DNA from 3 places in the Paenibacillus sp. J2L1-98 genome. Region 3 is predicted to be linked to each of the others. Evidence: riboswitches for the same ligand, from Rfam matches in the RefSeq annotation. Region 3 holds a riboswitch; each other region holds the start of a gene.
What was found. Region 3 has a riboswitch for cyclic di-AMP ahead of AC0YNZ_RS10800 (hypothetical protein). Riboswitches for the same ligand answer to the same signal wherever they lie in the genome.
Positions count from the first base shown of each region.

Region 1: it holds a riboswitch for cyclic di-AMP, as region 3 does, so the genes downstream of both, AC0YNZ_RS27150 (ubiquitin-like domain-containing protein) here and AC0YNZ_RS10800 (hypothetical protein) in region 3, are expected to answer to the same signal.
Region 2: it holds a riboswitch for cyclic di-AMP, as region 3 does, so the genes downstream of both, AC0YNZ_RS03320 (APC family permease) here and AC0YNZ_RS10800 (hypothetical protein) in region 3, are expected to answer to the same signal.

Region 1 is NZ_JBWDNW010000026.1:7,699-17,606, forward strand. It holds gene rsmI (16S rRNA (cytidine(1402)-2'-O)-methyltransferase) at 1-824, shown strand, start outside; gene AC0YNZ_RS27135 (AbrB/MazE/SpoVT family DNA-binding domain-containing protein) at 956-1,210, opposite strand; gene AC0YNZ_RS27140 (HD domain-containing protein) at 1,482-2,780, shown strand; gene AC0YNZ_RS27145 (TatD family hydrolase) at 2,798-3,571, shown strand; cyclic di-AMP (ydaO/yuaA leader) riboswitch at 3,755-3,937, shown strand; gene AC0YNZ_RS27150 (ubiquitin-like domain-containing protein) at 4,185-5,333, shown strand; gene rnmV (ribonuclease M5) at 5,458-6,006, shown strand; gene rsmA (16S rRNA (adenine(1518)-N(6)/adenine(1519)-N(6))-dimethyltransferase RsmA) at 6,011-6,937, shown strand; gene yabG (sporulation peptidase YabG) at 7,007-7,891, shown strand; gene veg (biofilm formation stimulator Veg) at 8,243-8,518, shown strand; gene AC0YNZ_RS27175 (small, acid-soluble spore protein, alpha/beta type) at 8,735-8,920, shown strand; gene ispE (4-(cytidine 5'-diphospho)-2-C-methyl-D-erythritol kinase) at 9,058-9,908, shown strand, end outside.
Region 2 is NZ_JBWDNW010000001.1:703,983-713,890, forward strand. It holds gene AC0YNZ_RS03290 (sensor histidine kinase) at 1-855, opposite strand, end outside; gene AC0YNZ_RS03295 (YheC/YheD family protein) at 1,083-1,838, shown strand; gene AC0YNZ_RS03300 (metal-dependent hydrolase) at 2,089-2,778, opposite strand; gene AC0YNZ_RS03305 (cyclase family protein) at 2,845-3,462, opposite strand; gene AC0YNZ_RS03310 (hypothetical protein) at 3,602-3,868, opposite strand; gene AC0YNZ_RS03315 (alpha/beta-type small acid-soluble spore protein) at 4,287-4,502, shown strand; gene AC0YNZ_RS03320 (APC family permease) at 4,589-6,406, opposite strand; cyclic di-AMP (ydaO/yuaA leader) riboswitch at 6,622-6,781, opposite strand; gene ilvD (dihydroxy-acid dehydratase) at 6,968-8,659, opposite strand; gene AC0YNZ_RS03330 (GIY-YIG nuclease family protein) at 8,930-9,908, shown strand, end outside.
Region 3 is NZ_JBWDNW010000004.1:133,193-143,100, forward strand. It holds gene AC0YNZ_RS10785 (pentapeptide repeat-containing protein) at 32-910, opposite strand; gene AC0YNZ_RS10790 (winged helix-turn-helix transcriptional regulator) at 1,247-1,627, shown strand; gene AC0YNZ_RS10795 (SDR family oxidoreductase) at 1,674-2,744, opposite strand; gene AC0YNZ_RS10800 (hypothetical protein) at 3,044-3,469, opposite strand; cyclic di-AMP (ydaO/yuaA leader) riboswitch at 3,475-3,636, opposite strand; gene AC0YNZ_RS10805 (winged helix-turn-helix transcriptional regulator) at 3,790-4,119, opposite strand; gene AC0YNZ_RS10810 (DODA-type extradiol aromatic ring-opening family dioxygenase) at 4,267-5,031, shown strand; gene AC0YNZ_RS10815 (GTP cyclohydrolase II) at 5,063-5,809, shown strand; gene AC0YNZ_RS10820 (aldolase catalytic domain-containing protein) at 6,120-7,082, shown strand; gene AC0YNZ_RS10825 (hypothetical protein) at 7,156-7,458, opposite strand; gene AC0YNZ_RS10830 (vWA domain-containing protein) at 7,611-8,933, shown strand; gene AC0YNZ_RS10835 (Glu/Leu/Phe/Val family dehydrogenase) at 9,059-9,908, opposite strand, start outside.

The DNA.
Region 1 (9,908 bases), on a different contig from region 3:
TAGTCGCAACGCCTATAGGTAATTTAGAGGATATGACCTTTCGCGCGATTCGCACACTAAAGGAAGTGCAGCTGATCGCCGCGGAGGATACCAGGCAAACGCGGAAGCTGCTTACGCATTTTGAAATCGGTACACGTATCGTTAGCTATCATGAGCATAATAAGCGTGCAAGCGGACCTGAGCTGATCAGATTGCTGCTGGAAGGACAATCGATTGCACTAGTAAGCGATGCGGGACTGCCTGCCATATCTGATCCCGGTGCAGATCTTGTGAAGGAAGCAGTTGAAAACAATATCCCCGTTATTCCTATTCCCGGCGCAAATGCCGCGTTGTCCGCTCTTATTATGTCGGGCTTGCCGACTGACCGTTTTTTATTCGCCGGCTTTCCGCCGCGTGAGCGAAAATCGTTAATGAAGTGGCTGCAGCATATGCAAGCCCAAAAAGGAACTCTGCTTTTTTATGAATCACCGCACCGAATAAGTAAAACGCTCGATGCTCTTCAGGAATGTTTGGGTGATCGTCAGACAGCCTGTGTCAGAGAGCTGACGAAGCGCCATGAAGAAGCGGTTCGCGGGCGGGTATCGGAATGTATCAGCTGGTTTGCGGAGCATCCGCCGCAGGGTGAATTTTGCATTGTAGTGGAAGGGGCAGAGGGATCCGGCGCAAGTGAACAACAAGCAGACGATATTTGGTGGTCAGAGCTTGACCTTGCTGCTCATGTCGCTCATTATGAGGAGCAATACGACAGGAAGGAAGCGATTAAGATGGTAGCTGTTGATCGCGGATTGCCGAAGCGGGATGTGTATAATGAAGTAAATAGATAGAAAGCAGTCATAAAGGGATGAAGCAGACAAAAAAAAGACCTTCCTGGCCGGGTTCAAGCGCAGGAAGGTATCAAGGAGTATAAAAAAGGTTAGAATTAACAAGTTGATAAGTACAGTATAACTGATTTTTTTTATTTTGTCACAGGTGTTGGCATTTCTGACAAACAAATATGACAAACAATTTTTCCTTTGAAGTAAGATACGTTCTCTGCATTGCCGCAGAAGATGCATGCAGGCTCGTATTTCTTAAGCATAATGCGCTCGCCATCTACGTAGATTTCAAGTGCATCTTTTTCGCCTATACCGAGCGTACGTCTCAATTCGATCGGTATAACGACGCGTCCCAGCTCATCAACCTTACGAACAATACCAGTAGATTTCATCATAATCTATCATTGCCCCTTTCAAAATGTATTTCGTCATCGTTCGACATTGTTTTTACTTTTATGATTACTATAATACCAACGATTACCATAATAGTCAACCAAGAATATTCCCCGGAAGAGCCGTAGGAACAAGTATTTGACTAGATATAAGGTTCATATTACTCTGTAATAGAATACAACAGCTTCGACATTTTGGAAACTAATTTACGACAACGTTCGACATTAGTCTCATGTTTTGTGTCGAAAATATGAACAAAGGAGATGAGAACTGATGAAGCAACAGTTGACCGAAGAGAAAGTTTTTAAGGACCCTGTCCATCATTATATTTATGTGCAGGACCAGACGATTTGGGATCTGATTAACACGAAGGAGTTTCAGCGGTTGCGGAGGATACGACAATTAGGAACTTCCTATTTGACCTTCCATGGCGCTGAGCACAGCAGATTTTCGCATTCACTCGGCGTTTACGAAATAACGCGTAAAATTATTTCTCAATTCGAACGCAACGGCTATCCCGATTGGCCTGCCGAGGAAAGGCTGGTCTCACTCTGTGCGGCACTGCTGCATGATGTCGGTCACGGTCCGTTCTCCCACTCCTTAGAAGAAGTATTCGACACGGATCACGAACAGTGGACATGTAAAATATTGCTTGAAGATACAGAAATTAATCGCGTGCTGCGGGCTGTATCGGAACAATTTCCCGAGCAGGTAGCGGCTGTCATTCAAAAGACATACCCAAAGCCCATCGTCGTAAGTCTCATTTCAAGCCAAATGGATGCTGACCGAATGGACTATTTACTTAGAGACGCTTATTTTACCGGTGTAAATTACGGTACTTTCGATTTAGAGCGGATACTGCGCGTATTACGCCCTTATAAAGGGCAAATTGTAGTAAAAGAGAGCGGAATGCACGCCGTAGAGCATTATTTGATGTCCAGATATCAAATGTATTGGCAGATTTACTTCCATCCAGTTACAAGAAGCTCTGAAATTATTTTACGTCAAATATTTCGTAGAGCGCAGGAGCTTTATGTGGGTGGCTATGTATTTAATTGGATGCCAAGCTCGATTAAGGTGCTGCTTCATAATACGATGACGGTGCATGATTATCTGAAACTGGATGAAGCACTCATTCAGACTGCCTTCACGCAATGGGCGGAGGAGCAGGATTTGCTGCTAAGCGATCTGTGCGACCGTTTTCTGCACCGTCATTTATATAAGTACATAACCATTGAAAATCCCGATGAAACGCTATTAAATGAAATTAGTGATTGTTTCTCTTCTATTGGAATGAATCCGGATTATCATATGGAGATTGATTTCCCGTTTGACCTGCCATACGACGTATATCGACCTGATAAAAAAGATGGCGAAAAGAAAGAAAAAGCGCCGATTTTGTTGTTAGACGGGCAGGATGAAATAAGTGAAATTTCTGCCAAATCCGACATTGTTCGCTCTATTACCGGTCTGCATCAGGGACAATACCATTTGTACTACCCGGAAGAGCCGCTCAAAAAAAATATGAACCGGATACCTGATTCTTTGAAAAAATTGTTCAAACTCGACTGAAGGAGCCTGACATCAATATGACATTACTTTTCGATACACATACCCATTTAGACTCATATAAGTTCGATGAAGATCGTGACGAAGTCATTCAGCGCGCAAAAGATGCAGGCGTGCATATGCTCCTCAATATTGGCTTTAACCGTGAAACGATTCCGACGACGATCGCGCTCGCCGAGCAGTACGAGTTCATTTACGCGGCTGTCGGCTGGCATCCTGTGGACAGCATAGATATGCTTCCGGAGGATTTAGAATGGATTGAACGGCTATGCGCGCATGAGAAGGTTGTTGCCATCGGCGAAATCGGTCTTGATTATCACTGGGATACCTCGCCTAAAGACGTTCAGCAGCGTGTATTTCGCGAACAGATCCGTCTTGCGCGCAAAGTAGGGAAGAGGGTCGTTATTCACAATCGCGATGCTCACGAGGATGTTGTCCGAATTCTTCAAGAGGAAAATGCAGCCGAGGTCGGAGGCGTCATGCATTGCTACTCAGGCAGCTGGGAAACCGCAAAACGGTGCCTGGATATGAACTTCTATATTTCGTTCGGAGGACCTGTTACTTTCCAAAATGCAAGGGTGCCCAAAGAGGTGCTTAAACAGGTTCCGCTCGACCGGCTTTTGATTGAAACCGACGCTCCATATTTGGCCCCTCACCCGTTCAGAGGGAAGCGAAATGAGTCCTCCTATGTGTCCTTAGTTGCAGAGACAGCAGCGGAATTATTAGGCAAAACGGTGGAAGAAATAGGCGCAATTACGACCGAAAACGGTAAAAAATGTTTTGGTATTGTCTGAGAATGAGAGAAATGAGGAGAATTTAAGACCTTTATCGCGTAAAAACTAATTTTTATATCGATTATCGCTTATTTTTTCCGTCTTTATTCACCTTTTTCGCTTAAATCGTCTTTTATCGTATCTTTACAATTGACCTCGTATGAGGGTATGATTCAACTCAGAGCATAACATTTTGTATTGGATTTCCAGTTTGCGCTTAATCTCCACTTTGGAGAGCGGGGGAACCAGATGCGGGAATTTATACCGCATTTTGAATTCTTCAGGGGTGAATTTCGGAGCCTTTGCCATGAGCATTGTGTAACGAATAGGGCGACTCTCTTGCCCGAATCCGTCAGCTAACCTCGTAAGCGTTTATAGAGAGTGATCAACCTCGTGCATCCATTTTTCCGTATCCCAGAGTAGTAATACCCGGGAAGCCACGAAACAGATCCTCTGTCGACGGCTTCTTTTTATTTTCGAATAATCGGGAATTTGTCGACATAGGGATTAAAGATGGGGGTGGGAGGTTCGGCAGCAGTTCTGGATTGCGTGCTTGCACGCCAATATACTATAGTCGCGTCAGTTGTATCATGCGTAAAACTTGGCGGCGGGGCTATGAAGGAGGACCGATGAAGTGGGAATACTCCAGGTTAAGGACACCCATGGGAAACGATCATCCAGCATGTCTTTCGCATTGCGATGGAAGCGTGAAAACTTGCGTTTGATTCTTTTGAGTGCTACTATCTCAATCGCTATGACTTTCATGTTTTTGGTGTTGTTGTACGGAACGGCTGTCAAAAGCGTCTCCGTAGTAGTGAACGGACAAGAAACCATTGTGGAAACGAAGCAATGGGTCCTGCAACGCCTACTGGATGAACAAGCTATCGCAATTGGACCACATGATGAGGTGTCTAAACCGCTTAATGCGGCAATAAAGGACGGAGATCGTATCGAGGTAACTCATGCGGTACCGGTAATTGTGAAAGCTGATGGCAAGACCTCTACTGTGTACACGACAGAGAGAACAGTAAAGGCAGCGATCGAGGAATTACATATTCCAGTTCGTAGTCAAGATAAAGTAGTACCGCCGCTTAATACCGCAGTAAATGCGGAATTGACGGTAACAGTAGTGCGCGTCGACACGAAAGTATCGGAAACGGAACGCGCGATGCCATTCTCTATCGTGAAGAAGAAGGATCCGACACTGGAAGCGGGCAAGGAAAAGCTCGTGCAAACCGGTAAACAAGGTCTTATTGTAGAACATATCGAGAAGCAGTATGAGGACGGAGTTCTCATTTCGAAGAAGATGGTCAGCAAGGTTGTCGAGACGGCGGCTGTTGATCAGGTTATCGCTATCGGAACGAAGAAGGAAGAGCCTAAGGTAACGGTTCTCTCGAACAGAAGCACAAGCATGGCTTCGCTTACGAAGAGCGGTGTCACGTTTAAGGCAAGGAAAGTGCTTAAGAACGTCACGTTGACTGCTTACTCAGCAGGCGTAGCTTCTACAGGCAAGGATGAAAGCCATCCGCAATACGGAATTACAGCATCAGGAGCCCGTGTGCAAGAGGGACGGACTATAGCCGTTGATCCTGAGATTATTCCGATTGGCTGGTGGGTTTACATTGAAGGCATTGGCTTCCGCCGGGCTGAGGATAAGGGCAGCGCGATTAAAGGCAACAAAATCGATGTATACTTTGACAGCACTAAGATTGCAAACAAGTTCGGCAGAAAGAAAGGCATCACTGTATATGTGCTGGGGCCGAATAGACCTACCTCAAGCTGATGAGCGGGTTACCATCATTTTATCGTAATATTTAATTAAATATGCCATCATAAGGAGAGGCACTGCCTCTTCTTTTTGCATGTTTGCGGGCTTATTAGAATTTATAAAGAAGGGAATGATCTTGATGATCAAAGAGATCATTGTCGTTGAAGGTAAAGATGACACCGTAGCAATAAAACGGGCGGTAGATGCGGATACCATAGAGACGAACGGCTCGGCCATCGGTGAGGACGTGCTGAGAAGAATCGCGCTGGCGAACGAGCGTCGCGGCGTCATTATATTTACTGATCCCGACCATGCGGGAGAACGTATCCGCAAAATAGTCGCCCGTCACGCACCCGGGTGCAAGCATGCTTTTTTACCGCAGGAGAAAGCTTTGTACAAAGGGGATATCGGCATTGAAAACGCGAGTCCCGAAGCGATTCGTACAGCGCTCTCAGAGCTGCGTACAGAGTCGGCGGACGGAGCGGGAGAAATTAGCTGGGAAGACTTAATGGATGCAGGCCTAATCGTCCATCCGGACGCGTCCAATCGGCGCCTGGTTATAGGCAAGCTGCTTGGCATCGGTTATGCGAACGGCAAGCAGTTTTATAAACGTTGTACAAGCTTTCGAATTTCCAAAGCAGAATTTACGGAGGCGTTCCGTCAAATGGAAGAGGAACTGGAGGGATAGCGGGATGAGCGGACAAGAGCATACTGAGCAAAGCAAGACAGCGGTAAAATCGGCTTCGGTAGAGGTGGCCACGCCCAAACGGACCAAAGAGATCATTGCCAAATACGGCTTCTCTTTCAAGAAGAGCTTAGGACAAAACTTTCTGATTGACCAAAATATTTTGAACAACATCGTAGCGGCTGCCGAGCTTGATGAAACAAAGGGCGCACTGGAGATCGGGCCCGGTATTGGCGCGCTCACGCAGCGGCTTGCCGAGGCCGCAGGGAAGGTGACGGCCGTAGAAATCGATAATCGGCTTATTCCGATTCTAAGGGATGTACTCGCCGAAGAGAACAATACGACTGTGATTCACGGCGATGTGCTGAAGCTTGATCTGAAGCAGCTGTTCGAAGAGCAGTTTGCCGGCGTTACCGGCGTCAGCGTCGTCGCGAATTTGCCTTATTATGTGACTACGCCGATTCTGATGAAGCTGCTTGAAGAGAAGCTGCCGCTTGAGCACATCGTCGTCATGATTCAGAAGGAGGTAGCTGAGCGGATGGCCGCTAAGCCGGGCGGCAAGGAGTATGGCAGCCTTAGCGTTGCCGTACAGTATTACTGCGTGCCAAAGGTCGTCTGTACGGTGCCGCATACGGTGTTTATTCCACAGCCAAATGTCGATTCGGCTGTCATCAAGCTATCCTTGCGCGATAAGCCGGCTGTCGATGTGCCTGACGAGGATCATTTCTTCCGGGTCGTACAAGCCAGCTTCGCGCAGCGCCGGAAGACGCTGGCGAACAATCTGACGGCATTTGTAGGAAAAGATCGGCGCGAGGCATTAACGGAGCTGCTTCTAAAGAACGAAATTGACCCGATACGGCGCGGCGAGACGTTGTCGCTTGAGGAATTTGCACGAATTAGCCGCAGCATGCTGGAAGCGGGCTGGGGCGGTTAGGCTCTTAAACATAAAATACTCACCATTCGCCCTATCTGCCCATAGGATAGAGGAAGAGGTGATTTACGCATGAAGCAAGGGGACCTGGTCGTCCGCAAATCGTATGGCGGTGACGTGCTATTCAAGGTTGAAGCTGTTCGTACACATACGGCCGTTCTGAAGGGCACGGACTACCGATTGCTTGCGGATGCTCCGATTCCTGATTTATCGGTCATACGCGATCCAGAATCGACAAGTGCGGTGCAGCAAGTTCGGATTAAAGTAAACGATTCCTTAAGACGTATGCACTCGGAACGAGAACGTCAAGCAATTGAGAACGAAGATAGTATTCGGCATGCGTTGCAGCAGAACCAGCCATTTTTTGAAGTGCCCGGGAAAGTGCTTCATCTCGACGGAGATAGCAATTATTTAAAGAAGAGCATGCAGTTGTACAATACGATGCGTGTCCCTTCGCATGGCCTTCACGTGCATGAATCCCAAATGGCTGATATGCTGTACCGTCTGCTGCCGCAAATCCAACCGGATATTGTCGTCATTACCGGCCATGACGGCGTGCTGAAAAGCCGTGCGCAAATGGACTTGTTTAGCCTAAGCAGCTACAAAAATTCACAGCATTTCGTTAATGCGGTTCGCGTAGCGCGCGACTATGAGCGTAACCGCGACGGACTGATCGTTATTGCAGGCGCTTGCCAATCCCATTTTGAAGCATTGCTGCAGGCGGGTTCCAACTTCGCGAGCTCACCGGGGCGTATATTGATTCATGCGCTCGATCCTGTTTATATAGCCATTAAAGCAAGCTACACGTCGATTAAGGACACGATAAACTTAGGTGACGTCATTCATGGCACGATAAGCGGTATTGACGGTGTTGGCGGCATAGAGACGATGGGACGTTTTCGCGTTGGCTTACCGAAGCCCAAAATAACGTCATCCTCTTCTGTATTAAAGGCGTAACGGTTCTGAACCCAATTGTTTTACAATTTCTTACATGCGAAATAGCGCCGCTCAAGCATGAATTTGTTTATTGAAATATAAGCGTCGTATAATTCAGAACCAGATACGATGCTTATATTTCAGAGCAGACGAGACTGGGACTTTTTTACCAAAGCGGGCGCCAATCATAAACACATAATTTAAAGTAACTTCTTAATATGTATATTTTTTGCTTTATTATGCATGGTTTTTTTAAAAATGGGTGAAAACACCGTTGACAAATAATTATTCCGGCTGATATAATATTTTGCTTTGTTTGACAACACCCCTCTTTTTGGTTATAATGGACAAGGAAAGAGGTGGTAGTGGACAATGGCAAAAAATGCGCTATTGGATATTAAACGCAGTTTGGAAGCTCATGTTGGCTCCAAAATCCGTCTTCGAGCGAACGGTGGCCGACGAAAGACCATCGAACGAACCGGCACGTTGGAAGAAACCTACCCTTCTGTTTTCATTGTTAAGCTGGATGAAGAGCAGCATGCGTTCAAGCGTGTCTCATACAGTTATGCGGATATACTGACAGAGTCGGTGGAAGTGACCGTATGCAATGATGAAGGTCAAGTCCGAATCGCCCATTTGCAACAATAGATTATATATCGCCCAGTGAGGCATATTAGCGCAGAAAGCTTCTGCGCTTTTTTTTTTGCGCTTATGCGGCCAAGCGTCTTATTCATTCTGCTAAGTGAAACGGAGCGGGTACGTTCAGCAATGTATGGCGAGGTCTAAATTGATGCATACTACCAGTGCAATAGTGACAGCCGTATATACTTGGTTATCGTTAAAATGGATTTGGAGGTAATGGGAATGGGCCGCAGAAGACGTGGAGTGATGTCGGAGGAATTAAAATATGAGCTGGCTAAGGACCTTGGGTTTTACGATACGGTGCAGCAGGAGGGCTGGGGAAGCATTCGTGCGAAGGATGCCGGAAATATGATTAAACGCGCGATACAGCTTGCTGAACAAGCCGCTGCAAAAACGAATCAGCCTTAATCGTGATCTGATATTTGTGCATATAAAAGCTAAGCTGATGGCAACCGGAAATCAACCGATTGTCATCTCTTAGCTTTTATTGCGTTCGTTTGATATAATGTTGTTTAAGCTTACGAACGAACGGGTGAACTTATCGGATGAAAATTTATGAAAAAGCTCCTGCCAAAATTAATTTATTGCTCGATGTGCTCCGCAAACGCGGTGATGGTTACCATGAGGTCGAGATGATTATGACGATGGTTGATCTTGCAGACCGTCTTGAAATGGAAGAGCTGCCTAGAGATACAATCATTATTTCAAGCCAAGTAGGCTACATACCGCTAGACGAGAAGAATCTAGCCTTTCAGGCGGCTAGGCTTATTAAAGAACGCTACGATGTGAAGCAAGGCGTATATATTCATTTGGACAAAAAGATTCCCGTCGCTGCGGGACTGGCTGGCGGCAGCAGCGATGCCGCTGCTGCGCTGCGAGGCCTGAACCGGCTATGGAAGCTGCAAATCCCGGAGGACGAGCTGTGCCGCCTTGGCGCGGAGCTCGGCTCCGACGTTCCATTCTGCGTGACCGGCGGCACAGCGATTGCCCGCGGGCGCGGCGAAGTGCTGGAGCATATCGCAAATCCGCCGCAATGCTGGGTCGTATTGGCGAAGCCGCCGATTAATGTGTCGACAGCCGACGTATACGGCAGATTTCGCGCAAACGAGATTAAAGAGCATCCTTCCATCTCAAACATGGTCGGTGCGCTTGAACGGGGCTCTTTTACCGATATTTGCGAGGGGCTAGGCAATGTGCTGGAGAAGGTTACGCTGGATGTCTATCCCGAGGTGATGCAGCTGAAGGAAAGCATGATCAGGCTTGGCGCAGATGGCGTCTTAATGTCTGGCAGCGGACCGACGGTGTTCGGCCTCGTATCGAAGGAAGCCAAGCTTCCACGTATTTACAATGGGCTCCGCGGCTTTTGCAAAGAGGTCTATGTGGTAAGAATGCTGAC
Region 2 (9,908 bases), on a different contig from region 3:
CGCCCGGACCGTATTATTAGCGCTTTCGGTTATCGCGGTGATAGGCAGCGCTTTGATTAAGGTGAGCTCGCCGTCGTCCACACGTTTCATAAAGAGAAAATAGTTATCTGTTTTCTGAATTTCCAGATCGGCATGCGCGGGTTGATCCCTACTCATTTGATCAATGACTTCATCGAAGCTTTGTTCAGGCGTTGAACCCGATAACCGTTCTCCTTCATCGTTGACTAAGAATACCGAGCTTTCGTCCTCCGATTTTAAAATATCGCTTACTTCCTTCCAGACATCCTTATTAATACGGACAGACAATCCGCCGAGCAGTCGGCGGTCCGCGAAGCGGTTAATGCTGTGAAACGCGAAAATCCCGTTGCCGGACTCTTTGAAATACATGTTAACGGGTTTTTGCAGCAAACGGGTCCAGTTGCCTTTTTGAATATCAAGAGAATATATGAGGCCGCTGTTTGCGTAGTTGACCGAATAAACCTTTTGGTTTTGATGAGTGTACAGCGCAAGCTCGTCAATTTTTTTGGAATTGGCATAAAAGGCTGTGGTCAACGTCTCCTGAATATACCGTTGTGTCCGGAATTGTCCGCCCAAATCCTGACTGTCTATCGTGCCAAGACCTTCTATCAATTGCTGATTAACTTGCAAGGAATAGAAGAGAACGTCGATTTGCCTAATTAATTCATCCAAATACTGATCCGCCCAAAGCATACGGGAACGGTTAGCTTCTATTATTTCTTTCTCTACCGAATTTCGCGTATTATTTGTCGCAATCCAGGTGACCGTCAAAACAGGCAGCGTGGTCAGACAAATCATCAGTATCATCAGCCTATAGCGAATACTCGTATGTTTCATGCTCTTGCCCTTCTTTCTGCCGCGATGACCAAACTCGTCGACAATAGTTGTCGAATGCTATTCGTTAGGATGAGGCCTTTTTCCTGCTAGCTTCCGTTGATACGTCAATTGTTCATTTCCAAATTGTAAAACTAGTATATACGATAAGCTAGATTGATAGGCACATGTAGTGACAAGCTTCTAATAGAATACATATGCTGAGAGAAAAAGAGGTGTTGGTATTTGTGATGAAATATAGGAGCAGCACAATTAGTAGTAAGTGGATTAAAACCAGCTGGCTGCTAAAGCAACCTAATTTACGCAAACATATCCCCCGGACTATGCTTTTTAATAAAAAGAATTTGATTTCAATGCTTTCCGAATATTCTACTATTTATTTTAAGCCTACGGACGGTACGGGCGGGGCTAACATTATCCGTATCAATAGAGAGAAGACAGGTTATCAGACCCAATATAACACCGCTAAATCCTCTTTCCCAACCATCGAAAGTTTATACAATAAGCTAAATCGTTTTTCTAATAAAAGATCATTTTTACTGCAAGAGGGTATCTATTTGGCCAGAACGAACGGAAACCCTTTCGATATTCGTGTCATGGTCCAGAAGTCGAACAAAGACACATGGGTATGCTCTGCCATTTTCACAAAAATAGGAAAGCCTGGAAAGGTTGCGACAAACTATCATCAAGGCGGAAAACTCAGCTATTTCCATCAAACAATGACGGGGGCAGGGTACAATGACTCGGTAATTAAACAGATAGAGGCAAAATTAAAGCAGCTCGGGGTCTCTGTCGGGAACAACTTTGATCAGCATAAGAAAGGGTTCAGAGAACTAGGTTTGGACGTAGCACTCGATCCGAAGGGGAAACCGTGGATTTTGGAGGTAAATACGAGACCCCAATTTTATCCGTTAAAAAACATGAAGGATAAAAGATTATATCAAAGAATCGTATTCTATGCGCGGCAATATGGAAGAACCCGTTAGCTGACGGGAGTTGCTGTTTAGAAGTCCCGTCAGCTCAAACTGATGACTAGTTCAATCGGCAAACGATTTTCCGCTGGCGGCAAGGGAGTGCCGAATTAGTTCCAGCGCTTTAGGCCCCATTCCGTGCAGTTTAAGAAGCTCGGCCTATAAAAAAGCCCCATTGCGTGCAAAGAATAATCTGAGATTATTCGATGCTTGCAATGGAGCTCTTTAGAATACTCTTGTGTGTTTAAAGGTTGACGGGCTGCCTTTATACGGACATTTTCTCGCCTGGTTTTAATACTAAGCCGTCAATCCCTTTCTTGTGCAGCTCCTGAACAAACCTTTCAGCTTCCTGCCGGATAATGGGGAAGGTATTATAATGAATGGGCACAACCCGCTTCGCATTGTACCATTCTGCCGCTTGCAGCGCGTCCTCCATCCCCATCGTGTAGCGGTCTCCGATTGGAAGAAACGCAATGTCGATGGCATGACGCTCTCCGATCATTTTCATATCACTGAACAAAGCAGTGTCACCTGCATGAAGGATATTAATCCCATCTATATTAACGATGAACCCCGCCGGCATTCCCGCATACAAAATACGTTTTTCCTCTGCCAGAACGATACCGGAAGAATGGAACGCCTGCACCATTTTCGCCTTCGCAAATCCCAGATCTACCGTTCCGCCAATATTCATATCGATCGTTTTAACGCCCTGCCACGACATATAGGCGGCAAGCTCGGCGATAGCTACGACTGGCGCATCATTGTTTTTGGCTATCAGATCGGCGTCTAAAATATGATCGGTGTGCGCGTGCGTCAAGAGAACGGCGTCCGTTCTAATGTCCTCCGCCTTCGATACAGCTAATTCATTGCCTCTCAGAAAGGGATCAATAATTAGCGACTGATCCCCTGCTGCTATTTGAATACAAGAGTGACCGTGATAAATAATCTCCATAACTTTTCAAGTCCTTCCGCTATAATTTTTTCTCCGTCACCTCATCATCGACCAATTTCGCATACACTATAACTTTACCCGCGCAATCACGCGAGCAACGGAAGAATCCGCTCTAATATGAAGCGGCAGCGCTATAATTTCAAAAGCATCGACGTCCAGCAGCCGTTGAACGTTCTTTAAGTTCTCGATTATGAAAATTTGGTTGACGAACAAGCGTTTATGGATGTCAAAAGGATCTTTATCCGGTGACGGAGTATCCAAGCCTATCATTTTTACCCTTTTTCTAATGAGCAGATCAACAAATTCCGCAGTCAAAACCGGATAATCTGTAAAATACGCTGGCTGACCATACAGCTCGGCATGGCCAGTATACAAAATGACGATTTGTTCCGCTTTGATTAGCTCCTCGTATTCTTCCTTATAGTCAATCACGCTTATTCCATATACGTCGAGCAAAACGCCGTCTCCGATAAATTTCTCCACGGAAAATTCATTTATATAACGCTGAATGTCCATTAAATGCATGGGTCCATCTATATGAGTCCCCGCATGCATATTAATGGAAAGCTGATGATTGTTGTAGCCGTCTTGGCTCATACGCTTGGATTGTTCCAATACAGTCTCCGCATCTCCCGGATATACCGGCATTCCGTCATGAATGAGATGTGTAAGATCAATGATCATACTGCATGATCTCCCTCCAAAGTTACATATGTAAAAAATAACCTATTTCAACGGATATGTATAGTCATATATTTAAAGGCTGATATGGGTTCGATTATTGAAGAGGTTTCTGAGGAGTTTGGAATGTGGATCATTCGGATTAAATCGTATGCCGTAAGGCGGCAGCCTTGGTCAAGAGCGCTTCCTTCATCACCGTTTGCTTTATCCTCTTTTGCTGAAGCGGCTTAGGCTGGAGAAAAAATGGTTCGTCTTGAAAGATTGCCAGCAATGCTTGCGTTACCGCTTTGGCTGCTAAAGCTTCGTTTTCAAGCAAGTAATAAGCAGCTTGATAGGCATAAACTTCGTGCTGCTTTAGTATGGATGCTTTCCGCTGCAGCTCTTCTTTCATGGTCATTGTCTTCATCACTACACTTATTCACCCTCCTGCCATCCCCTGTCCGACAGCAGTCCATAACATTCAAGCTGCCTGCCGGAAAACACGATCTATTGTTGATTGCGGATAATGTAACTATACAGGAATCCATTTAGTCCACCTAGTACCATGTTTCCATAGTACTTGACAGCACCCATCCGCTCCTATGTATCGCTCTGAAGTTTCCATTATATCTCCTTTATTAAAGGAGAGCTCCCCATAATTAGTTAGGGCATACCCCAACAATTCTTGAGGAAATCAAATGAGATCAACCTATTTAAGGTACGTGATTCTGCGAAAAATGATGTTCTTACAGATGGGAAAAATTGCTAGAAAAATCTTTCTCTTTGAATGTATACATTTACAAATACACCACATAATAACCTTACATCCAACGAAGGAGTGAACTTACATGAGCAGAAGAAATTCAAACACGTTAGTAGTACCGCAAGCAAAAGCAGCACTTGCACAATTGAAAACTGAAGCAGCACAACAGCTGGGTGTTACATTTTCACAAGATGGATACAACGGTAATTTATCGACTCGTGATGCAGGTTCTATCGGGGGATATATTACTAAGAAGCTGGTTCAAATCGCAGAACAACAATTAGGTCAGCGTAAATTCTAATAAATGGAAACCCCTTCATGATCTCAAGATCATGGAGGGGTTTTTTACATTCACTTGATTTCTGTGAAATCATCTAACTAGGGCCGTTATTTTTGAAGATGATAAGGTACTGTCGCGATGACCACATCTTTTTGTGTAAATAAATATGCACGGAGCATTAAACTCGTCTGGTTGTGAAGAAAATAGTGCCACCAGTGCTTGGTAATAAATTGCGGAATGAGAATGGTGATATGATCCGTTTCGGCAGTTTTCCATTCAATCGTATCAATAAATCTCATTAACGGCCTAATGATGCTCCGATAACTTGAGCGAAGTACGATAAGACGGACGCCGGGATTCCACTCTTCCCATTTCTTCTCCATCCGCTCAATATCCTCATCATCAAATCCGACGTATACGGCAACTACATTTTCCGTCAATGATTTGGCATAGCTTAACGAATGATTAACGACACGGGTAATTCCCGCAATTGGAACTACGATCGTGCTTCCTTTTATGACAGGCTTATCCTTTGCCATATTAATCCGCAATTCGTCCGCCATGTTCCGGTAGTGGCGGTGAATACCGAAAAAGATAAAAATAACGATCGGCAAAAAGATAAATACCATCCACACGTGGCTAAACTTCGTAAAGATGAAAATCAGCGTGATCGCAAGCGTCGTCAACATCCCGACCGTGTTAATGATGAATGGAAATATCCAGCCTTTTGGCTTCAATTTCAACCAGCGTACCATCATCCCCAGCTGGGATAAGGTGAATGGAATAAATACACCTACCGCATACAGCGGAATTAAATTTTCGGTATTGCCGTGGAAAGCAATAACAAGCAGCGCCGATAAGACGCCTAAAATAATAATGCCATTTGAAAATCCTAAACGGTCCCCGCGAGCCATAAACATATTCGGCATGTATTTATCCTTTGCCAGCATGAAGGCGAGCAATGGGAAAGCAGCATAAGCTGTATTGGCTGCCAGAAACAAAATCAGAGCGGTTACTGCCTGTATACTATAATAAATTACCCCTCTGCCGAATGTTGCATTCGCAATTTGCGAAACAACCGTTTCTTTTTCATTCGGAGTAATGCCGTACCAATAGGCAAGCAGGCTGATCCCGATAAACATCGCACCGAGAATCGTACCCATCATAATAAGAGTAGCGGCCGCATTGCGTTCAGCCGGCTGTTTAAAGTTAGGAATAGCATTGGACATCGCTTCAACGCCGGTAAGGGCCGAACACCCTGAGCTAAATGCCTTTAATAACAAAAACAAGCTGATATTCGAGACGGTTGCGCCCATCTCTGGAGCAGCGGCATGAATGCCTCCGGCTGCATATTTGATAATACCGGAAATGATAAGCACGAAAATGGCTATTACAAACAAATATACCGGAAATGCTAACACGGATGCGGACTCTGTAATTCCTCGCAAATTGATAATGGTCAGCACCAAGATCATCACTAACGCAATTAAAACACGATGATCATGAAGAGATGGAAAAGCTGAAGTAATAGCGTCTGTACCGGCAGATGTGCTGACGGCAACCGTTAGAATATAATCGACAAGGAGCGAACCACCGGCTAACAGACCTGTTGAAACGCCCAAATTGTCTTTGGCTACGATATAAGCGCCGCCACCCGTCGGATAAGAAAAGATGGTCTGACGATAGGATAAAATTAAGACTAATAACAGTCCGAGCACAGCGAGCGATATCGGAATCGAATACCAAACGGCTGCAAATCCTACCGCCATTAACACAAGCAAAATTTGCTCCGTGCCGTAAGCGACCGATGAGAGCGCATCTGATGACAATACGGCGAGCGCTTTAAGCTTGCTTAGCTTTTCACCTTCGATTTCTGTGCTTTTCATTGGACGTCCGATTAGTAATCGTTTAAATCTGCTTACCATGATGATGCCCCATTTCTTATCACTGGATATTTAAAATTAAACACCGTGATCAAACTCTCCATATATCTTGTTCGCCCGTTCATTTGTTATACACCTATTCATCAGCCATTTAAACCATTTAAACACAAGTAAATCATAATTTTGGACAAAAAAAAGCCGCAGGAAAGTAAGGACTTTCCCACGGCTTTACCAAAATAGTTTGGCAGGTCGTGAATAATTCCTCTTCTGGACGCTTACGAGGTTAGCTGTCGGATTCGGGCGCAAAAGTCGCCCTACACTTAACAAAAGCCAAGTGATTCACCCCTGAGATCAGATCGGTTGATCTGTCCTCTATGGTTCCCCCGTTTCTTCTTCAGAACTCAGCGATAAAGGTTAATTATTGAACAAGATATGATGATTGATCACGAATTGAATCATACTCCTTCCAAAAAGTGTTGTAAAGGAACAGATACAATCAAATTGATTTGAAATATCACCTTGTATAATCGATTAAACGCTTACATCCCGTTCAATCTTTCCATATCGTTCTAATGCTCCATCTCACAGTAACGGATCTTGAGATTATATCTCAAGATCCGTTACTGCACCTTTTGATGCCGATGATACGAGCTTCGCATACTTGGCAAGCACACCCGATTTATATTTAAGCGGAGGCTTGATCCAATGATTTGCTCTTGCTTCCAGCTCCTGTGGCGTGATATCAAATTGTATTTCCTGCGCCTCGCTGTCAATGGTTATCATATCCCCTTCTTGCAAAAATGCAATCGGCCCGCCTACCTGAGCCTCCGGCGATACATGACCTACAACAAAGCCGTGCGAACCGCCCGAGAACCGTCCGTCTGTAAGCAGAGCAACCTCGCCGCCTAAGCCTTTTCCTATAATTAATGCGGTTACCGAAAGCATTTCCGGCATACCGGGCCCGCCTTTTGGTCCAGCGTACCTGATGACCAGCACATCCCCTTTAACGATTTCGTCATTCGAAATGGCTATTGTCGCTTCTTCCTCGCTATTATAGACGCGTGCGGGGCCCGAGAATTTCAGCTTTTTTAAACCTGACATTTTTGCCACTGCGCCCTCAGGAGCAAGATTGCCTCTCAGCACAACCAGTGGACCCGTTGGTTTCAGCGGACTCTCGAACGGACGTATGACCTGTTGATTTTCTTTCAGAGGCTGTGCTTCAGCCAAGTTTTCAGCAATTGTTTTTCCTGTGACCGTAGGACAATCGCCATGGAGCAGACCTTTTTCAAGCAGCATTTTCATAACGCCCGGTACGCCGCCATTATCATTCAGATCCTGCATGACATATTTGCCGCTTGGCTTTAAATCAGCAAGATGAGGCACTTGTTTACGAATCCGTTCAAAATCGTCTAAAGTTAAATCAACCTCAACCGAGTGCGCCATTGCCATGAGATGAAGCAGAGCATTCGTTGATCCCCCAAGGGCCATAATGAGGGTGATTGCATTTTCGAACGCTTTTTTTGTCATAATGTCGCGCGGCCGTATATCTTTCTCAAGAAGCTTGATAACGGTTCTTCCCGCCTCTGCGCATTCAACTGCTTTATAGGAAGAAATGGCAGGCGTGGATGAAGATCCGGGTAAGCTCATCCCTAAAGCTTCGACCGCAGACGCCATTGTATTCGCTGTATACATCCCGCCGCAAGCGCCCGCACCCGGACATACCTGGCATTCCACTTCATGAAGCTCTTCATCCGTTAATTTTCCTTCTTGATATTGTCCTACCGCCTCAAATGCCGTAACGATATCCACATCTTTACCGTTCAGCTTTCCTGGTTGGATCGTTCCTCCGTAGACGTAAACAGCTGGTAAATTCATTCTGCCGATCGCCATCATGCAAGCTGGTGTATTTTTGTCACAGCCGCCAATTGCAACCAAGCCATCAAAGCGCTCGGCGTTTACTACAATCTCAATCGAATCGGCAATGACCTCCCTGCTTGGCAGTGAGAACAGCATCCCTTCATGTCCCATCGAAATGCCATCAGACACTGTAATCGTGTTGAAAATCAATGGAGCGCCGCCATGAGTGCGTACTCCTTCTTTTGCTTGCAGAGCCAATTTATCGATATGAACGTTACAAGGCGTTACCTCGCTCCACGTGCTTGCCACTCCGATCATAGGCTTTTTGAAATCTTCATCCTGGAATCCGACCGCTCTTAGCATGGCACGGTTAGGAACACGGTTTACACCCTCACTAATAACTTTGCTGCGAATACGCAAATCCTTTTCGTTTGACATCGGTGTCACTCCTTTTTTGTTATGTAGAATACATTTTTTAAATGCCGGTTTTTTCCATGCACTTTACCTTTGTATAATTCCCATGATGAACCTCGACTAGTCCTTGAACCTGGTCGTAATACCAGCCTTTTTGAATTAAGTCATTCAACTCTAATTCTACGATGTATGTTACAGAAACAAGGGATTGCCGCCGGCTATGTCGAATAGTGTCGGGAGTCATTATTCATGAATGAACCAGACGAATTCGAGAGGATAGGAGGATGACGGCATATGTCGTTCTTGTTCAACGCCGGCGATTATCCGACATGCCCCGGCTGTTATTTGATGAAAAATACAGACGGTCACATCCTCTATGTCGGCAAATCCAAAAACTTACGGAGCCGGTTACGCTCATATTTTACGAGAAATCACGCTGACAGAAAAATTAAGCAGCTTGTCGGCGAAATTTCATCCATTGAAGTGGTGCTCGTAAATAACGAAGCCGAGAGCCTACTTCTTGAGAACAACCTCATCAAAATACATAAACCTCCTTACAATCGGGCGTTAAAACGGGATAACAGCGGTTACGCTTATTTACAGCTTACCAATGAGCCTTTTCCGCGACTGGATGTGTATTACCGGAATCGCAGACGGAAACAGACCGGCTTCGCAACCGAAGAAGTAAACCGTTTGGGCCCTTTCAAAAGCGCCGGCTTCCGGGATGCTCTCCTTGAATTTGTAACGGAGCATTACGGCCTCCGCACCTGCAAGACGATGCCCAAGCAAGTTTGCCTGCTGTATCATATCGGGAAATGCAGCGGAATTTGCGAACGTAAAATATCGGAGCAGGATTATTTGGAACGTACGCGTCAAGCATCGGAGCTGCTCGCTAATCGGGGGCTAGGACTGATCGAAACCTTATACGCCCGAATGGAAGTTTATGCCGGCCAGCTTGAGTTTGAAAAGGCGCAGCGGATGCTTCTGAGCATACGCAATCTGGAACAGGCATCAGACAAGCAGATCGTAGACCGCGAGGCCGTTATCGATCAGGATGTGCTTTACTTCGGGGAAACCCATGTGCTGGTTGCGAAGGTTCAAGAAGGCATGCTATGCGATATTCAAATGCTGGAGCTTGACCAAGCGGATGGCGAATCGGCTTGCGACCGGTTTTTATTAGCCCGATATGACGGGGAGAAACCAGATGAATTGATTGTGAACGCAATTGATAACCGCAAGAAAGTTAGTACTTCCTTAAATCGCAGGGGGAAAA
Region 3 (9,908 bases):
GTTCTATGTATGTGATTTGTGCCTAGTCGGTTTATACTCTGAAGGCGGACCAGTGCGCCGGGTATGTGAGTGACGGAGGCAGCTTTGTGTCGGCATCACCCTTAGCTGAGTTAATCTGGGCTTGAGTGAGAAAAATACTTTCGGTGAGGTTGGCGCCTCTGAGATCAGTATCCCGGAGATCAGCCCCGATGAGGTCAGCCGCTCTCAGGTCAGCGCCTCTTAAGTCAGCGGCAATTAGGCAGGCCCCTCTCAAATTGGCGCCTTTAAGGTCAGCGCCTCTCAGTTTGGCACCGATAAGGTCGGCACCCCGGCCATAGGTCTTCCGGCGGCCTGAGGCTCCCTTCTGCGAGCGAAGGGCTTTGGCCCGCACGAGCTCGCTGGTCCGCAGGAGCAGCGCATTGACATCTGCTCGGTGTGCGGCTGCGTCCAGTTCCATAATGGAGTCGGGATCTAGGTAAGTAAGGCGTTCCGTCTCTTTGAGCGCTAAGCTGAGCGCATCATGGATCGGACGTGCAGGTTGAAGAGTCAGCGCTTCGGTCAAATACCAGAGGAGCTCATGCAGATGCCGCATGACCTTGAACACCTCAAACATTTGATTCGCGGATGCCGGGACCTGCTGCCAGTCGTGTCCGCCGAAGGTAATCCGGGAAACCTTTTGCCCCGCGCCGAAGCAGTCATATACAGTACAGCCTCGAAAGCCCCGCTGCCTGAGGCTGTTATGAACGCCGCATCGGAAGTCCGATTGCAGGTTTTGGCAGGGCTGCCCGGCGTCTTTGTCAGTTGCGAAGTCTGCCGAAGCCGCATAGGGCAGCGCGACACAACACAAACCGAAGCAGCTCTCGCAGTCAGCTTGAAGAGTGAGGCGATTGCTTTCGGGGAATGGTTCAGCATATTCGGGATTCTCAGACATTGTGTGGCTCCTTTTCGCTTAATCGTATTTCGATGCTTGCATTTCCATATCTAAAGAAAAATCTGTGGCAGGACAACATGTGTTTTCCATATAGAAATGGTTTTTACAGTTCTTATATGTTATTACTGAATATTTTCTGCGTCAATCCTTATTCGCAGCTGGAGAGATTTCGGGGAAGACGCACTCCGCGGCAAGTAAAAATGCATCGGGCAACGAACAGGATAGCGTAATATTTTGGTTGCAGTTATAATGTTCGATGACGGGCATTTAACGGCTTCAATTCATCGGATGTTTACAAATGTATGTCGAAATATTCGGAAGAGTGAGGCGAGATGTGTGAAGGAGACTGAAAAAATTTATAACACTGCGGTAGAGGCAACTTTGGAGGTTATTGGAGGGAAATGGAAAACGGTTATTCTTTTTCATTTAACGTTCGGCAAAAAGCGTAACAATGAATTTAGAAACCTTATACCCGCCATTACTCAAAAAATGTTGACTCAGCAGCTTCGGGAGCTTGAAGAGGAAGGCGTCATCCTGCGCACTGCTTACAATCAGGTGCCGCCAAAAGTCGAGTATGAGCTGACAGACTACGGCTGGAGTTTAAAGGAGATCCTGCATCTGATGTGCAGGTGGGGAGATTCGCATATAGAGCGTAAGTACGAGGGGAAGGCTGCCGTTCTGGCCAATCCACCGCTTGATGCCGTCAATAATAGTTAAGAAGCCGACCTTATTCTGCAGGCCGGCTTTTTTTATGACAGATCTTTTACGGTATGACTTTGCGCCTTCGGAAGTCGTCGAAGATGTTCATGAACATCGCTTCCGTATCGATGAATTCGTGAAAGCCTAAGCGGCGGGCCTTCGTTCCGTCGGCGAAGAAATCGTAATCCCATGAGAACACGAAATCGCCAAATCGCCATGAGGATACCTCTTTATAGGAATGCCGGGCAAGCCCATGCTTCTCGGCCATCTTGTCCCATAACGGCTCCTTGTCCGACATAACAATGTCCAATGACATCTGCAGCGGAGGCGCTGTCTCTAAGCCGAAGTAGTGAGCAATCTTTGGCCATAATTCATTCCAGCGGAACAAATCGCCGTTCGTAATGTTGAATGCCTGATTGGCGCAGCGCTCATCTGTCGCCGCCCATACGGTTGCTTTTGCAAGAAGCCCGGCATCTGTCATCTCCAAGAGACTGTTGTAAGCTCCGGGCTTTCCCGGAAACCGGAGCGGAAGTCCAAGCTCCTTCGAAATGGAAGCGTAGACCGCAATAACCATGGCGAGGTTCATCGGATTTCCAAGCGAGAAGCCGCAGACTACAGAAGGACGGAGCGCCGACCAAGTCCAAGTCTTGCCGCTTTGTCTTTGTTCTAAGTATTGCTGCTGATCAATATTGAACTCGGGCGGCATATGGTTAGCGTCTGACTCGCGGGCCGGCGTCTTGAAGGGTCCGAGATGCGCGCCGTATACTTTGTATCCCTGCATTAAGCTGACATGCTTCAAGCCCGATGCGATTGGTTCGATAGCTTCTACGACGTTCACTAGCATGGCGAGATTAGGTTGAACGAGTTCGGCCCAAGTTGGACGGTCCTGGTAGGCGGCATAGAAAATATGTGTAACCTCGGTTAAACCGCTTAGCTTTTCACGGGTTTCGTCTGCATGGAGCAGATCTGCAGCAATATACCGGACACGGCCGCTAGACTCACCGCCTCGGCGCGATATGCCGATTACGTCCCAATCAGGGAGAGTGATGAGGTAATCGATAAGGTTGCTCCCAATAACACCATTTGCGCCTACGACTAAGGCGACTTTGCGATTTTTTGGAGATTCAGTATTCATTGCGAATCAGCTCCTTCTGCACTGTGCTTTGTTCAGACTTATATTGCCTCAACAAATAGGAGCTGTGAAGTACGCACTTTGAAGTGACGTAAGCACTTTAAAGTAATTAAGCAGTAATATCGAAGGATTTATGTGGGGAAGAATAACTCGCAGGGGAAAGCTGCTCTGGAGGTAATACGCTAACCCGGCTTCCGAAATACAGCTCTCGCGAGCCTTTACCGGGATGCAGAGACGCTAACAGTAAGACAGCCCAGAACGTGGAACCTGTTCTGGACTGTCTATTTTTGTTATGAAGACCGTTAATCCAAAGAGACGTAAGAGACAGCACGTTGACGCAAAACAGATTCTTCAAGATCGCTTTTGAACGGTGACGAATCGGACGCATGTGCCAGGACATGATTGACGGCTGTGGCGAATAGGTTGAGTATGCGTCCGTCCCGATCCGTCTTGTCATACTGAAAATGGTTTAGAGGCGGGAGAGGGACGCTGCCGATAAAGCTTTGAAGCAGGTCGCTCCATCGTTCCAAGTCAATCGCATCTTCGTTATCGCAGGCGAATAGCTCGCTCCAGCCGAATCCCAGATTGCTTGTTAAACGTAGACATATACGATGGCCTGCCGAGTCGACGGCGATAGCTGGAATGACGAATAGTTCGATTCGTGTGACGGATAAATAGGGGGATTGTTCGGTGATGAAATAATGCTGGTTTTCACAATTTGTCAACATAAAAAAATCTCTCCTTTGTTCGCTTACGAGGTTAGCTGCCGGATTCGGGCTAGAGAGAATGCCCTACCAGGGTTACAAATCCCTGGATTCACCCCTTGCGAAACGTTATCGAACGTACGCGTTGGTTCCCCCGTTTTTTCATTCGAAAAATTCAGCGTTAATAGTGTACTCTTTATTATAACCCCCAATCGCTTCGCTGTAAATCTTATGAAAAATTCAGAGATAATGGCTGGCGGGCATTCATGACTGCCGAGAGCTTAAAAAAGGGATGATCGACAAGTACCTCTTGTCAGATCATCCCTTTGTTCGAAACGGCCCGGTCAGTCTTCTGTAATTGGCTCAACCTCTACCCAGTCCTGCGACCAGTTCTGTATTTCCCGGATGACCGGCTCGAGTGCGCGGCCCTTCTCCGTTAATGAATACTCTATGCGAACAGGTATTTCGGGGTAAACATGCCTGTCGACAATACCTTCATTTTCTAAATCCTTAAATCTCTCCGACAGCAGTCTGCCGCTGATGGGGAGCGCGGACTGTACGGCGCAGAATCGCTGCGGGCCGGACAAAAGCTGATTTATGATTAGGCCGGTCCAACGCCTGCTGATGATGTCCATTCCCTTCTGGAAACGGGGACATAGGTTAGATTGATCCATGCGTATCACCTCTTTTTACTTCTATTAAGTATAACCTCAATATCTTATTTATACAAGCAAACCTGAATATTGTTAATTACTTGACTATCCTTAGTTATAAAATTATAATTAGTTACAAATAGTAAGTGATTTGAAGGAGGCACAACAATGAAGCCCTTATTTCTAGCACACGGATCACCGATGCTCGCCGTCGAGCAAAATGAATATAGCAGGTTTCTTGAGCAAACAGGAGCGGGCTTGAATCCGGATGCCATCGTTATCTTCACCGCGCATTGGGAGACCGAGGTAGTTACGATCTCGTCCAAGGATGATGAATACGAGACGATTTACGATTTTTACGGCTTCCCCGATGAGCTGTACAAGGTTAAGTATCCAGCGAAAGGATCTACTAAGGCAGCTGCACTTGTCGGCCAATTGCTGAAGGATAGCGGCATACCGGCAGCCTATGATACGAATCGCGGACTCGATCACGGCTCATGGACGATGCTGAAGCATATGTTTCCGAAGGCGGACATCCCGGTCGTGCAAGTTTCCGTTAATCCTTACCGCTCCGCAGAGGAGCAGTACCGGATTGGCGAAGCGCTGCGCAGCCTTAGCTCGCAAAATATTTTGCTGATCGGCAGCGGCGTAACCGTCCATAATCTGAGGGTGGTGAAATGGGGACAGCAGGAGCCGGAGAGCTGGGCAGTCGAATTTGATGAGTGGCTAATCGAAAAAATGAATAAGCAGGATTTAAATTCTCTATTTCAGTATGAACAGCTTGCTCCGCATGCTAAAATGGCTGTACCCCGCGCAGAGCACTTTGTTCCTTTATATATCGCGCTTGGAAGCGGCCATGCGGAAGCGACGCCGGAGGTTATTTATCGAAGCTACCAATTCGGCACACTGAGCTACTTATCCATGCAATTTTAATTTTATATACAGTTAGAGAAGGTGAATAAGCATGATCAAACCAAATATCGCAGCCATTATTAAGGATAAATTAAAACGTACGCAAAGCGGAAGCCACGATATTTATGTCATTGGGCCGGTTAAGCTTCCTGTAGAGTTAGACGGCGAAACGAAGGTGTTTCATTGGTATAGCTGGCTTCGCAAGGAGGCAGGCGAGGAGAAGTCTCCCGAGCAGCTGGTTGAAGATTTGAACCGCTTCTCCTATGCCGATCTTCAGCAATCAAGCGTTCTCGTATATGGCGATTTCGAAAATAATGAAGATGCGCTCATTCGGATGCACAGCATCTGCCATACGGGAGATATATTCGGGAGCGCAAGATGCGATTGCGGCTTCCAGCTGAAGCAATCGATGCGGATTATTACCGAGCACGGCTCGGGAGCACTATTTTATTTGGCGAACCATGAGGGTCGGGGAATCGGGTTGTTCAGCAAAGCGATCGCTTATTTGCTGCAGGAGGACGGCCTTGATACGGTTGACGCGAATACGGAACTGGGCTTTGCGGATGATGCGCGCGATTACAGCGATGCCATCGCCGTGCTTAAGCTGCTGCGCGTTTTGCCGGTGTCGATCATTACGAATAATCCGCGTAAAGTGGACGCGCTGCGCAAATCGGGTATGAACGTTGCCGGAAGAGTGCCGTTATGGGGCAACTCCTCCGTCTATAACGAGAAATATATTCAAACGAAAAGGAACCGGTCAGGTCATTTTGGAGAAGAGCCGCATACACTCGTTCAATAAAGCCGCGGCAGCAATATAAACAGCGGAAACCGTTTCTTGCGTGAATGCGCAGCGACGGTTTTTTTTGTCATAACGAAGCTCTGCTTACGTATTGTCTGCATATTTATCCGACCGCAATCCATTAGTAAGTAAAGGATGGATGATCGGTGCAAATCATTGGTTATAATAAACGACGAATCGAGAACCGTCCGAAGACACGAAAAAGCATCTAAATCAGCTATAAAACGACAAAATTATTTTGCGTTCCTCTTCTTTTTCAAGTATGATGAGAAAAAATGAACTCATGTTCACATTAAAGGAGTTACAACGCATGCAATCAAAAACGAGCCATTGTAAAATTGTTGACTGCACGATCCGCGATGGCGGACTCGTAAATAATTGGGATTTCAGTGTCGAATTCGTTCAGCATTTGTACCAAAGCTTGAACGAAGCCGGCGTCGATTATATGGAAATCGGCTACAAAAACTCGCCAAAGCTGCTTAAAGGCGCTGACAGTGCAGGCCCTTGGCGTTTCCTGAACGATGATTTCTTGAAAAAAGTCATTCCGAACAAAGGCAATACGAAGCTATCCGCGCTTGTTGATATCGGCCGCGTCGATGAGAACGATATTTTGCCGCGAAGCGAGAGCCTTCTAGACTTGATCCGCGTTGCTTGCTACATCCAAGACGTAGACAAAGCGCTGGAACTCGTTAAAGTATTCCACGATCGTGGCTACGAGACGACGCTGAACATTATGGCTCTTTCGAACGTTATGGAAAACCAGCTTATCGAAGCATTCGAGCTAATCAACGAAAGCGTAGTTGACGTCGTATACATCGTTGACTCCTACGGCAGCTTGAAGCCAAGCGACGTAAGCTACCTTGTTGATAAATTCCGTCGCCACCTGCCGAACAAACGCCTTGGCGTTCACGCGCACAACAACCTGCAGCTTGCTTTCGCCAACACATTGCTTGCGGCAGAAAACGGCGTTGAGCTGCTTGATGCTTCTGTTTACGGTATGGGCCGCGCTGCCGGCAACTGCAACACGGAGCTGCTTGTATCTGAGCTGAAAAATTCGAAATACAGCATCCGTCCTGTTCTCGACATGATCGAGAAATTCATGATTCCGCTTCGCGAGAGGGAAGAATGGGGCTACATCATCCCTTACATGATTACAGGCATCCTGGACGAGCACCCTCGCTCCGCGATGGCGCTGCGCGATTCCGCGGACAAAGATAAAGGCGTGGAGTTCTACGACCGCCTTACAACACCTGAGATCGCTCACAGCAAATAATAATAATATCAAAAAGCAGCTCCGATAAGTCGTGAAAATGACTTGTCGGGGCTGCTTTTTCTTTTGCCGTGGTCTATTGCTCAAGCAGCTCGCCATCGCCGCGAACGGCGGCCGCTTGATGCGGCTCGTTTGGGTGGAAATATCCTTTTCCGCGAAAGGTTTGGCCGCTGCTTGCGATCGCAATAAGCTCAATCCCAATATCCTCGCTTTTGCCAAACCATGCGAGAAGCTCCCGGTCGCCTACGCCGTTTATATCGACGTACCATAGGCGATCTCCATATTCGGTGACTCGGACGAGCTCGGCGGATGTGAAGGATAGCTGTATCGTCTTCTGCTGATAGGTCATTTCAAAAGCGATAATTTCGAATGTTTCCAAGGGTGAAGTCCTCCTGTATACAAAGCTTAATGCAGCCGATCTTAGGACTCGCCGCATGTCTGTAAACGATTGTAATGGTACTGGCCTATTTATGCAACATTCGCCATCCAATAATCGTCAGATTAGGAAATACAAAGATTGGGGCTGAAAGGATGAAGGTGGGTCATTCGTTCAAAAGGGCAACGAAACAAAGAAAAGGCCGGGGCTGGCTTGCAGCCGCTTGTCTTGCGATGCTGCTGACGCTAAGCGCGTGCTCTTCTTCAGAGAACGAGGCGTCGAACAGCGGAAACCGGGATGCTGCAGACAGAGGGGACTCGACTAGCGAAGCGGCGGAGAATAAAGAAATAACAAGCCCGGGCAGCGATGATCGTGCTTCTATAAGTGAGGAGCCAGTTAAAGAGAAGGCAGGAGGCAAACGCGGCTATCAAAATCCGGATAAGGACGTACAGGCGGGACAATTGACGGCCGGCGAATGGGATGATCTTGCGGCATGGGAGCGGTTTGGCAACTTGCTGAATACACAAGAGGGCGATAGCAGCAAGCGGGCCTGGCAGTTTTGGAATTTTCACAGATTGGAGGTTGTCGTAACGGCAAACGGGAAAGCGGTGTCCGATGCGAGCGTTGAGCTGTATGCCGGCAAGCACCCGATTTGGAAGGCGCGCACAAACACGGAGGGAAGAGCATTCGTCTATGCGGGGCTATTTGAGAGGGATACGGCAAATTTAGGCCGGTATACGGTTAAAGTACAGTCGGCTCAGGAAAGCAAAACGACACAGCAGCTGGAAATTCCGCAGCAGGGCAGCATTAAGGTTGATTTGGGCAATGGCGCTAAGCTTTCGGACCAGGTAGACATCATGTTTGTCGTCGATACGACCGGCTCCATGGAGGATGAGCTGAACTATTTGGAGGCGGAACTTAAGGATGTTGTAAACCGCGTGTCCGATGAGCATGCGAATCAGCTTGGCATCCGCATCAGCGCAAACTTTTACCGCGATAAGCATGATGATTACATCGTAAAGCCGTATCCGTTTACGGCGGATATCAATAAAGTGACCGATCAGTTCAGCAAGCAAGAGGCGGAGGGGGGAGGCGATTTCCCGGAGGCTGTCGATCAAGCGCTGCGCGATGCTATTCATGAGCATAAGTGGAGCAAGGAAGCGCGCGCGCGGCTGCTGTTCCTCGTCCTGGATGCGCCGCCGCATGATGATAAGCAAATTATTGACGAGATGAAGCAGCTCACGGAGGATGCGGCGGAGCAGGGGATACGGATTATTCCGGTTGCTTCGAGCGGCGTCAGCGTGGAAACGGAATATTTGATGCGTTTTATGGCGATAGCGACAGGCGGCACCTATTTATTCCTGACCGACGATAGCGGCATCGGGAGCGACCACTTAGAACCGGCTGTTGGCGGGTATGAGGTTAAGCTGCTAAATGATTTGCTCGTTGAGGTCATCAATCGTTACGTGCAGGAGTAGACCGGTCAATTATGAAAGGGCAATCCCCCTGCAGCAGAAGCTGCTGGAAGAATTGCCCTTTTATTTCAACTTTATAGCAAGTCATGGCCTTTGCCGCCAATAACGGCATCAGCCGTCTGTGTTTGTCAATAAAGCTTGCCTTGACGGTACAGCACAGTAGATAGCTTCATAACCGCGTGATTATAACAATTACGGCGAAGCGGGAACGGATCTTCGAAGAAAGCTGGAAGGATGCTGTTTAACGTTTTTTGCATTTTATCATAAAGCATCTTATATACCTGATCCTCGCTGAAAAATTGCGTTTCCCGTCCTTGCAGCCATTCGAAATAGGAGACGATTACTCCGCCTGCGTTCGCTAATATATCGGGTATGATGATCGTACCCTTAGCGGTCAGCACATCGTCCGCCTCGCCGGTGACAGGTGCGTTGGCGCCTTCGACAATGATGCGGGCTAATACCCGCCCGGCATTGTCTTGACGGATTTGCTCCTCAAGCGCGGCAAGGATCAGCACATCGACATCCAAATATAAGACGTCCTCGCGGCCGAGAATTTGCGCCTTCAGATCGAGCGCGGATAGAGCCGCTTCGTCAGAGGGCAAATCCCCCTGATGATGAGCGGCATATTCGAGCAAGGCCGGGACCGATAGGCCGTCCGGATTGTAGAGCGTCACGTTCCGGTCGCTTACGGCGACCACTTTATTTTGTAAATAAGTGCATTTATAAGCTTCCATCGCAGTGACTGAGCCTACGTTGCCGAAGCCTTGCACCGCGATCGACAGCGGCTTGCCCGCATGTGCCTGCGCCGTTTGTACAAATGGATTCGTGCTGCCTGCAAGCCGGCTGCTTTGCGCTTTAAAGAAATCATGCAGCATATAGCGGAAGGTGAAATAGACACCCTTGCCGGTTGCTTCCCTGCGGCCGAGCGAACCGCCATTGATGACGCTTTTGCCTGTGAAGCTGCCAAGGTAAGGCTGG